DNA from 2 places in the Verrucosispora sp. WMMD573 genome. Region 2 is predicted to be linked to the other one. Evidence: riboswitches for the same ligand, from Rfam matches in the RefSeq annotation. Region 2 holds a riboswitch; the other holds the start of a gene.
The links. Region 2 has a riboswitch for cyclic di-AMP ahead of O7601_RS07195 (NlpC/P60 family protein). Riboswitches for the same ligand answer to the same signal wherever they lie in the genome.
Positions count from the first base shown of each region.

Region 1: linked by a shared signal. The riboswitch ahead of O7601_RS15625 (C39 family peptidase) and the one ahead of O7601_RS07195 (NlpC/P60 family protein) in region 2 are both predicted to bind cyclic di-AMP.

Region 1 is NZ_CP114901.1:3,399,256-3,404,074, forward strand. It holds gene O7601_RS15610 (acyltransferase family protein) at 1-346, shown strand, start outside; gene O7601_RS15615 (hypothetical protein) at 446-1,090, shown strand; gene O7601_RS15620 (hypothetical protein) at 1,295-2,053, shown strand; cyclic di-AMP (ydaO/yuaA leader) riboswitch at 2,331-2,471, shown strand; gene O7601_RS15625 (C39 family peptidase) at 2,709-3,554, shown strand; gene O7601_RS15630 (DUF397 domain-containing protein) at 3,669-3,869, opposite strand; gene O7601_RS15635 (helix-turn-helix transcriptional regulator) at 3,860-4,672, opposite strand.
Region 2 is NZ_CP114901.1:1,558,615-1,563,433, reverse strand. It holds gene O7601_RS07210 (zinc metalloprotease) at 1-259, shown strand, start outside; gene O7601_RS07205 (pyridoxamine 5'-phosphate oxidase family protein) at 328-864, opposite strand; gene dcd (dCTP deaminase) at 942-1,520, shown strand; gene O7601_RS07195 (NlpC/P60 family protein) at 1,612-2,646, opposite strand; cyclic di-AMP (ydaO/yuaA leader) riboswitch at 2,659-2,781, opposite strand; gene O7601_RS07190 (C40 family peptidase) at 2,973-3,983, opposite strand; gene O7601_RS07185 ((Fe-S)-binding protein) at 4,237-4,819, opposite strand, start outside.

The DNA of each region.
Region 1 (4,819 bases), 1.8 Mb from region 2:
GTTGCACAGGTACGTGGAACAGCCGATGATGCGTCGCCTGGCCCCATCCCGACCGCCGCAACCCGGCCCGCCGGACGCGGCGCGTACCAGATCATCGGGCGCTGCGGCGCGACCTGTGTCGCCGGGCGGCGCGGTGCGCTCCGAGTCGCCGGGCGGCGCGGCGCGCTCCGAGCCGCCGGGCGGCGCGGCGCGCTCCGGGTCGCCGGGCGCGGCGGGTTCCGAGACGTCGCCCGGACCGTCGGTGGTCGGACTGCCCCGACAGCGGGCATCCCGGGACGGTGCGGACCCTGCCGGCGGCGTTGATCATAGCGGCGACCGTCCATCACGGACGGTAGGTTTGGAGTAGCCTGACCTGCCCGTATCGACGTACCCGGCGACGCGCCGGGCGATTTCGACACGCCCGTGGCTGGTGCGTCCCGGCCGGTCGTGGCGGTAGCGTGACGACGTGCTTCCCGCCGCGCCCGCCCGTCCTCTGTGGTGGTTGGCGCGCTGGGCCGCGCGGCTGTTGACCGGGCTCGCGGTCGCCGCCGCCTTCACCCTCGGCCCCTGGGCACTGCCGGGGCACCCGGCCGCCGCCGACCGGTTCACGGCCACGGCAACACCGATCGAGACCTTCGTACCACCGACGTCCGCCGACTGGCACCAGGCCGCCCCCCTCGACCTGGCTGACACTCGCGGCCAAGCCGCACTGCTCGATCTGGCCGCACCCCTCGATCTGCCCGCACTGCTCGATTTGCCCGCACTGCTCGATCTGGCCGCCGCTCGCGGCCAAGCCGCACCCCTCGACCCGGCCACCGCTCTCCATCTGGCCGTGCCGTTCGATCTGGCCGCCTGCCTCGACCTGGTTGGCCTGGCGACGTCTACTTCGCGGTGTGCCGGTCACTCAGCGGACCCGGCCGGAGGTTGCGCCTCGTCGACCGCGCGGGGCGCCGACGATCCCACCGACCCGGCCGGGGTGTCCGCGACACAGCCGACGGCCTGTGGTCGGTCCGGGCTGACGGCGCTCGGCAGCGTCGCTGCGCGCGTCACGCGGGTGCCGGCGGCCCCGGTCGGGGGCGTCCAGGCCGCCCGCGCCCCACCGCACGCCTGATCTCCGGCGACCTTCCGTCGCGTCCGCACCGCTCGGTGCCGCACCCGCGCCGAGCACCTGCCAGCCCGTTGCGTCAGCCGCGCCGTCGGCAGCTGCCAGAACGAGCGACACCGCCGCGCGAACCCGCAATCGCGCCGCAACGCCATTCGCGATCCGCTGCCGGTACGGCCACCGGCGCCGTACCGATTTCCCCGAGGTGCCGACATGGAGAAGACCGTTCTCTACCAGTTCCTGATCGAGGTGCCACGCGCCGCCGCCATCTGGTCGGGCCTGCTCGTGCTCGCGCTGGGCGTACTCACCGTGCTGGTCGCCCGTCCGGAGCCGGCCGAGCCGGTGGAAAGACCCGCCGACGAGGACGCGCTCCGCGCCGCGACCGAGGAGGCCGACCTGCGCCGATACGCGGACGAGGTGGCGGTCGCGGCAGCCGGCGCCGGGCAGAACGCCGAGCGACGGCGTACGGCGTGGCGGGTAGCCCAGACGGAGCTGGACCGCGCCTGGGCCGCGTACGACCAGGCGGAGGCCGCCGCCCGGCGGCTGGCCGACGTCGCCGGACTGCCGACCCCACGCACCCCCCGAACCCCGGCCGAGTACGCGTCCCGCGAACGCTGGCTGCGCCGGGCTGCGATGGCCGCCCACTGGCGTGGTGACCTGACCGCCCGCCAGCTCAGCGACGTGCTGGCACGCCGGTCGGGCTGGGACCCCCGGCGTCACCCGGCGGAGCAGGAGGTGGTCCTCGCCCGGGTGGTGCGTGACAACCGCCTGGCGGCCTATCGGTCGGCCGCCGAGCGGGAGCGGGAACTGTGGCGGGCGGCGGAACTGGCCGCCGAGGCGGCTCGCGCCCTCTCCGCCGAGGCGTACGCGGCCGCCGAGCGGCTCCGACCGAACCGGCTGCCCGTCTCCGGTCGGGCCACCGTCGGGCGACCCGGCCTGCTCCCGCGCTGGCGTCCGGCTCGCTTCGGCTGAAATTCCGTGAGCTGAGTCACATTAGCCGGAAATTCGGTCACTGATCGTAGGTAAGGCGATTACCGCAGTAATCTCCACTGAGATTTCCACCGGCCGTCCGGTTGTTACCCGAAGGTGCCCGAAATGCCATCGGTCCCATTGGGCGACGGCAGTTCCCCGGTACCCGAAAATCGCCGCCCCAGATGATGTTTAAGCAGGTCAGGGTGGGTTGGCTTCGAGGTGACCGGCCAGTAGTGTCAGCGCGTCCGGTGCGGTAATCGATCGCAGGAAGCGACGCCGTACCGACCCGCTCAATCGTGATCTCACGAACCGGGGACCCACTGCACCACTGGGGTGAATCCGCGAGCCTCGACTCGCGGTAGGGCGTCTTCCCGCCCGAATCCGTCAGCTAACCCGGTCGGCGGTGACGGAAGGAGTACCAACCCTCGTGCAGTCCGATGTGATCCCCCCGTTCCCCCGCCTCCACGGCACTGCGGTGCCCGTGCTCGCCGGCCCGATCGCCGCGAGCTGACCCCCGGTCATCGCCACCGCCCGGCCTTTCCGGGCGTACCCCTTGAACGGCCTGTCCCGCTCACCCGGGCGGTCGTCGGCGCCCTGCTGCCGACCCGACCGCCGGAGCCGGTGTGCCGTTCTCCCCTCAGCCCGTGGAGGAACCGTGAAGCACACCCTCTCCCGCCGGCTCCGCCGGCTGGTCACCGAACGCCCCTATCAGCTCGTTGCCGGCGCTGCCGTGGCCCTCGTCCTGGCCACCGGCACCGGAGCGGCTCTCGCCGGCACCGGAAACACCCCGGCACCCACGCAGGCCACGACCGCCGCCGAACTGCGCAGCGACACGGTGGCCGCGACGAGTCAGGCGGAGGTCGCGCCGACGACCGCCGCACCCAGCAGCGCGGCATCCAGCAGTGCCGCGCCGGCCAGCGCAGCCGCCTCGCCGTCGCCGAAGGCCACCTCGGACCCGGACCTGGTAAGCAAGAAGGCGGCACCGAAGCCGCCGGCCTCGAAGGTTCTGAAGTACGACCACCAGGCCCAGACCAACGGCTACTACTGCGGTCCCGCCGCCGTGCGTAACGCGCTCAGCGCCGCCGGTGTCGCGCGTAGTCAGGACGCCCTGGCCAGCCAGCTCGGCACCACGTTCGCCGGCACCAACTCGGCCGAGGACACCACCCGCGTCCTCAACGCCGTCGTCAAGGGCGACCCGTACGAGACCACGATGATCCGTGGCGGTGCGGCCAGCCCGGCCCAGATGGACCAGCTCCAGGCGGACGTCGTCGCCGCCATCACCGACGGGCGGGGCGTCGTGGTGAACGTCGCCGGTTCCGTCACCGACAACGCAGGCCGCTGGCACTCCTTCCCGGGAGGCCACTACATCGCCGTGGTCGGCTATGAGGACTCCGGCCGCCTGGTGAAGATCGCCGACTCGGCCGACGCCTCGTACCCGTCGTACTGGATCAGCACCATCGACCTCGCCAACTGGGCCGCCACCCGCGGCTACTCGGCCTGATCGCATCGTCCCGCTGCACCCGGAAGCCCTCGGCCCGCTGGCAGAGGGCTTCCGTTTCGGGTACGTCAAGCGGCGGGTCATGCTGGTTGCCGGGTCGACGTAGCTCGGGGTTCGTCAGGCGTGCGCGCGGTGCTGCTTCGCCAGGCCGACGAAGCTCGCCCAGGCCGCCGGGGTGAAGGCCAGCGTGGCGGCGTCGCGGTTCTTGGTGTCGCGGACCAGCACGATGCCGGGCAGGTTGTCGGCGACCTCCACGCAGTCGTTGCCGCTGGAGCCGCTGCGGGTGGACTTGCGCCAGGTCGCGCCGTTCAGATCCATGGCTTCACAACATCCTTCATGCGCTCGATCGACTGGCGGCCGGACAGTGCCTCGTTGCGCACCGTCTCCCACTTCGACAGCAGGACACTCAGGTCGTCGTCCTTGTCGACCAGGACGCCGCCGAGTTGAGTGTCCAGATTACCCACCCAGCCGCCGTCCGCGCTCCTCGCCAGTATGAAGGGGCCGGTCAGTCCATCGTGCATGGCGACGCCGGTGGGCACCAGGTGCACGCTGATGTTGGGCCGGGTGGCCAGCTCCATCAGATGGTGCACCTGCTCGACCAGCACGTCCTTCAGCTCCTCGTCGACCCGCCGCAGCACCACCTCGTCGATCACCGCGACGAGCTGGGGCGGGTCGTCCTGCTCCAGCACCGTCTGCCGGGCCATCCGGTTGGCCAGCCGACGCTCCACCCCCGCCTCGGTCAACGCGGCGTCGGTCCGGATCACCGCACGGGCGTAGCGCTCGGTCTGGAGCAGGCCCGGCACCAGCGTCGGCTGGTAACAGCGGAGCTGCCGGGCGTTGCGTTCGGCCTCCAGGTAGGGCAGAAACCACGCCGGCTGGCGCAGCACCTCGGCGGTCCGCAGCAACTCCTCGAACATGCCCCCGGTCTCCAGGACCTCGTCCGCCCGCTTCGCGTACGGCCGATCGAGCGGGCGGGTGCCCACCTCCACAGCGGACACCAGGGACGCCGAATAGTTCGTCCGCCGACCGAACTCCTCCTGGTTCATGCCGGCGGCAGTACGCAGCCGGCGAAGCTGCGTACGGATCAACTCATGCAGGTCGGAAGGCTGCTCGCGTTCCATGTCCCCTCCACCGGGTCTGTCAAGATCGCCAAGAGGCCGCCCAGCGCCGGATCGGGGCACCCGGACCCCACCGTGGCCAGCGTCGATGCCTTCCGACCGTAGTGCCGTCCTCACCAGACTGTCACGCAACGGGGCCGCTCCCATCCA
Region 2 (4,819 bases):
CCACGAGGTCGGCCACTGGCTGAACCTGTACCACACCTTCCAGGGCGGTTGCTCGGGCAGCGGCGACCAGGTGGCGGACACCCCGGCCGAGGCATCGCCGGCCAGCGGCTGCCCGACCGGCCGGGACACCTGCTCAAGCTCGGGCCGCGACCCGATCACCAACTTCATGGACTACTCGTACGACTCCTGCATGTACCAGTTCACCTCGGGCCAGGCCACCCGCATGATCAACGCCTGGAACGCGTACCGCGCGGCATAGCGCGTCCGCCGCACCGCGTACCGCAGGTGCCGGCTCCTTCGAAGGGGCCGGCACCTGCTGGGTGTGGGTCAGGCGGCGCGGCGGTGATGCCGCCCGGCGCGGGCCGGCACCGGGCGCGTGGCCTGGGGTGTGGCGCCGGCCGGGTCGAGCCAGACCTGGACGGCCGGACGGGAGGCCAGCTCACTCGGCCCAGCCACCGACTGCTCCCGTCGAGCCAGCATCGCCACGTCGACCGTGAACTCGAAGAGGCACCAGTCGGCGTGCGGGGCGGCCCGCGCGGCGAGCGCCAGCCGGGCGACGGTGGCGTCGTCCGTGACGGGCCGGGCGCGCCCGGCGACGTACGCCTCGTCGTCGCTCTCCTCCGGCGGAAACGAGTGCAGCGCGTAACGGCCGTCGCGCTCCAGGTCGCGCCGCTTCGGTGAGTCGATCACGAAGCAGTAGAGACCGTCTTCGGTGATCACCGGAGAGACCGGGTGTACCCGGGGCCCGCCGTCGGCGCGGACCGTGGCCAGGTAGCCGAAGCCCGGGCCGTACTGCTGCATGAGAAGGCGGATCCCGTCGGCGAGTCGGGGCTCGTCAGCGGCGAATTCGGACCAGGAAGCCATGCCGACATCCTATCGAACACACGTTCGAAGCGGGTAGTCCGACACGCGTGTCGCATACCGGCAGCTATGGTGTGTCGATGCTGCTCTCCGACCGTGACCTGGTCTCCGAGATCAAGGCGGGCACCCTGGCGCTCGAACCGTTCGAGCCCAGTTTGGTGCAGCCCTCCAGCATCGACGTACGACTGGACAAACTGTTCCGGGTCTTCAACAACCACCTCTACACCCACATCGACCCGGCGACCCGACAGGATGATCTCACCTCCGCGGTCGAGGTGCCCGACGGCCAGGCGTTCGTGCTGCACCCGGGCGAGTTCGTGCTCGCCTCGACGCTGGAGGTCATCTCACTGGGCGACCAGCTCGCCGGCCGCCTCGAAGGCAAGTCCAGCCTGGGACGACTCGGCCTGCTCACGCACTCCACCGCCGGCTTCATCGATCCCGGCTTCTCCGGCCACGTCACCCTGGAGCTGTCCAACGTGGCCAACCTGCCGATCACCCTCTGGCCGGGCATGAAGATCGGTCAGCTCTGCATCTTCCGGCTCTCCTCGCCGGCCGAGCACCCGTACGGGTCGGCCGTCTACGGCTCCCGCTACCAGGGCCAGCGCGGCCCGACACCGAGTCGCGCCTGGCAGAGCTGGCGCACCTGGCCCACCCGGTGACACCGCGGCCGTTGATCCACTGCGCGCACCAGTAGGGAGCCCGCCCCGCTCCGGGAGCGGGTCCTACGGCGGTACGCCGAGCCCGGCCATCTCAGCTTGGCCGACCGAAGCTGTGCACCGGGCTGCTGTCCAGCCGCTTCATCTGCACCGGCTGACCCGCCCGGGAGGCGTGCACCACCCAGCCACCACCGACGTACATGCCGACGTGGTGCAGGTCCCGGTAGTAGAAGACGAGGTCGCCGGGGCGCAGCGCACCGCGACTGACCGACGCGGTGACCTGACGCTGCCTGGCCGCGTTGTGCGGCAGTGCGACACCGGCCCGCGACCATGCGGCCAGCGTCAGACCGGAACAGTCGTACGCGTCCGGCCCCTCGGCGCCCCAGGAGTACGGCTTGCCGATCTGGGCGCAGGCGAAGGTGACCGCTTCCCCGGCCGCTCCGCCGGGGTAGCTGGCCGGACAGGGCGCCGGCCGCAGCGGCCCACCGCCGCCCTTCCCGTACGCCCGTAGCCGGAGCCGCTGCAACCTGTCGATCTCGGTGTCGATCTGTCGCCGCTTCGCCGCGAGATCGGCATCGGTGCGGGTCAGCTGATCGATGGTACGGTCCAGCCCGGCCTTGGCCGCGACGAGTTCGTCGCGCAGTTCACTCGCGTGCCGGACGTCCTGCTGCTGGACCCGGGCGTACCGGTCGAGCAGGCTGAGCTGCTCGACTACCTCACCCGGCGACCGGCTGCCGAGCAGCGCGTTGACGGCCCGTACCTGCTCACCCTTGTACGCGCGGGCAGCGAGCTTGCCAACCCGATCCATGGCCTCGTCCACCTGGCGTTGCAGCGGCGCGATCCGGGCAGCCAGGGCGTCCGCATCCCGTCGCTTGCCGGCCAGGTCCTGCCGGGTGGCGTTGTGCTGTTCGATGACGGGTTCGAGCCGGTTCCAGTCCTCGTCGATCCGGCGCTCGATGTCGGCGACCGTGGGGTCGGCCCAGGCGGCCGCCGCGCCGCCGGTCAACATCACAGCGGTCGCGGCCAGGGCGGCGGGGATGCAGCGGTACCAGCGAAAACGCGGCGCAGCCGTCGGTCGGCCGGACAATCCCGGACGTGGTGACGGCGGCCGCGGGGCACGGTCTGCCACCGGTCTCAGCACTCCTTCTTCCCATACCGCCAACCGGGTTCGGGCGGGAAGGGGCGCCCTACCGTGACGCGCACGGATTCACCCCGGATACCTGGTTCCCGGGCTCGCTCACGAGCGATTCGGCGGTGTCGGACCGTTACCACCCGGGGTGGGCGGACCTGCCAGCGGCCGACGATTGCCCAGCGTAGGGACGATCGGCGTCGATACGCAACACAACCGCGCCGTCACTGTGGGTGCTGACATCCGACAACGACGAGGGCCCCCGTCGACTTGACCGGGGGCCCTCGGGCGCTTCTGCGCGACCGCTCAGCGGACGCTGGGGCGACTCAGCCGGGTCGGCGGAAACCGGCGACCGGCATGGTCGTGATGGGCGAGACGTTCACCGGCTTGCCGGCCCGTGGCGAGTGGACCATCTGGTTGTTGCCCAGATACAGCCCCACGTGGCTGACATCGCTGCGGAAGAAGACGAGGTCGCCGGGACGGGCGTCGGAACGGGAGACGGCCTTGCCCTCGTTCCACTGGGCACCCGTGAAGTGGGTGAGGTAGATGCCGGCGGCCTTGTACGCGTACTGGGTCAGGCCGGAGCAGTCGAACGAGTTCGGGCCGGTCGCTCCCCACACGTACGGCTTGCCGACCTGGGCGCAGGCGGTACGGATGGCCGTGCGGGCGGCGTCGCTGACCACACCGTTGATGGTGGGGCAGTTGGTGGTCTTCACCGTGGTCACCGGCAGCGACTTCTCCAGTCGCTTGATCTCGGCGTCGATCTGCTTCTTCTTCGCCGCCAGCTGCTTCTGCTTCGCCTCCTGATCGGCGATCAGCGCGTCGAGCTTGGCCTTCTGGTCGTCGTACTTCTTGCGGATCTTCATGACGCCTTCGAGCTCGCGGCGCTCCTGTGACGCCAGCCGATCAAGGAAGGCCATCTGCTCGCCGAGCTCGTTCGGCTTGGAGTTGAGCAGCACGGCACCGATCTCCTTGGACGGGCCGGTGATGTAGTAGCGGGAGGCGAGATCGGCGACCCGGTTCATCGCCAGCTCGGTCTCCAGGGCCAACGGCTGGATCTTCTTTTCCAGGCTCTTCGACTTCTGCTTGTTGACCCGCAGCTGGGAGCGCACCTTGTTGTACTGCTCGATTGTGGGTTCCAGCTTCTGCCACTGCTTGTCGATCTGGGCCTCGATCTCGTCGACCGAGGGTTCGGCGTACGCGGGGGCGGCGAGCAGGCCGGCACCGACCGCGGCGGCGGCGACGAGGACGACGAGCCCACGGGCGGCCCTACGCAGGCCACCCGGACGAGATCGCCCTGGCGCACGACGATGAAGGGGCATGGTTGCCACCGGCAGCGTCTCCTTTGCAACCGACCACCGGGCGTCCCGCGAGCGGTAAGGGGCGGGGACAGACGACCCATGGCGGTCGGTGCCCCACATTAGGGAACGGTAGGTGGGGAATCAAGGCGACCAACGGCTCATTCACCTTTGCGCGACGGTACGCATACAAAGGGTGTCGGCCGATTCGTTATAGTTGCGTACGTCAATTCAAAACCGGGCGGGGCGGCACTGGATAGGGGTACCGCCCCGCCCGGTGTGTTCGGGCCGGTCAGCTCGCCGCCGGGGTGGCCTCTCCGGCACCGCCCACCTGCTCGGGCTTGACCGACCGGAGCAGGACGCTGGCCACGTCGACCACCTCGACCTGCTCGCCGGCACCCTTGCCGTTGACCCCGTCGCTGAGCATGGTCGAGCAGAACGGACAGCCGACGGCGACCGTCCTCGCCCCGGTGGACATGGCCTCCTCGACCCGGTCAACGTTGATCCGCTTGCCGATGCGCTCCTCCATCCACATCCGGGCACCACCGGCACCGCAGCAGAAGGAACGCTCGCTGTTACGCGGCATCTCGGTCAGTTCACCCGCGATCGCGTTGCCGAGCACCTCGCGTGGCGGGGTGAAGACCCGGTTGTGCCGCCCCAGGTAACACGGGTCGTGGTAGGTCACCCCGCCGTCGACCGGCTGCACCGGGGTGAGCCTGCCGGTGGCGACCAGGTGGGCCAGCAACTGGGTGTGGTGCACCACCTCGAACTCACCGCCCAGTTGGCCGTACTCGTTGCCAAGGGTGTTGAAACAGTGCGGGCAGGTTGCGACGATCTTGCGCTTGGCCTTCTCCCGGCCCTCGAACGCTTCGTTC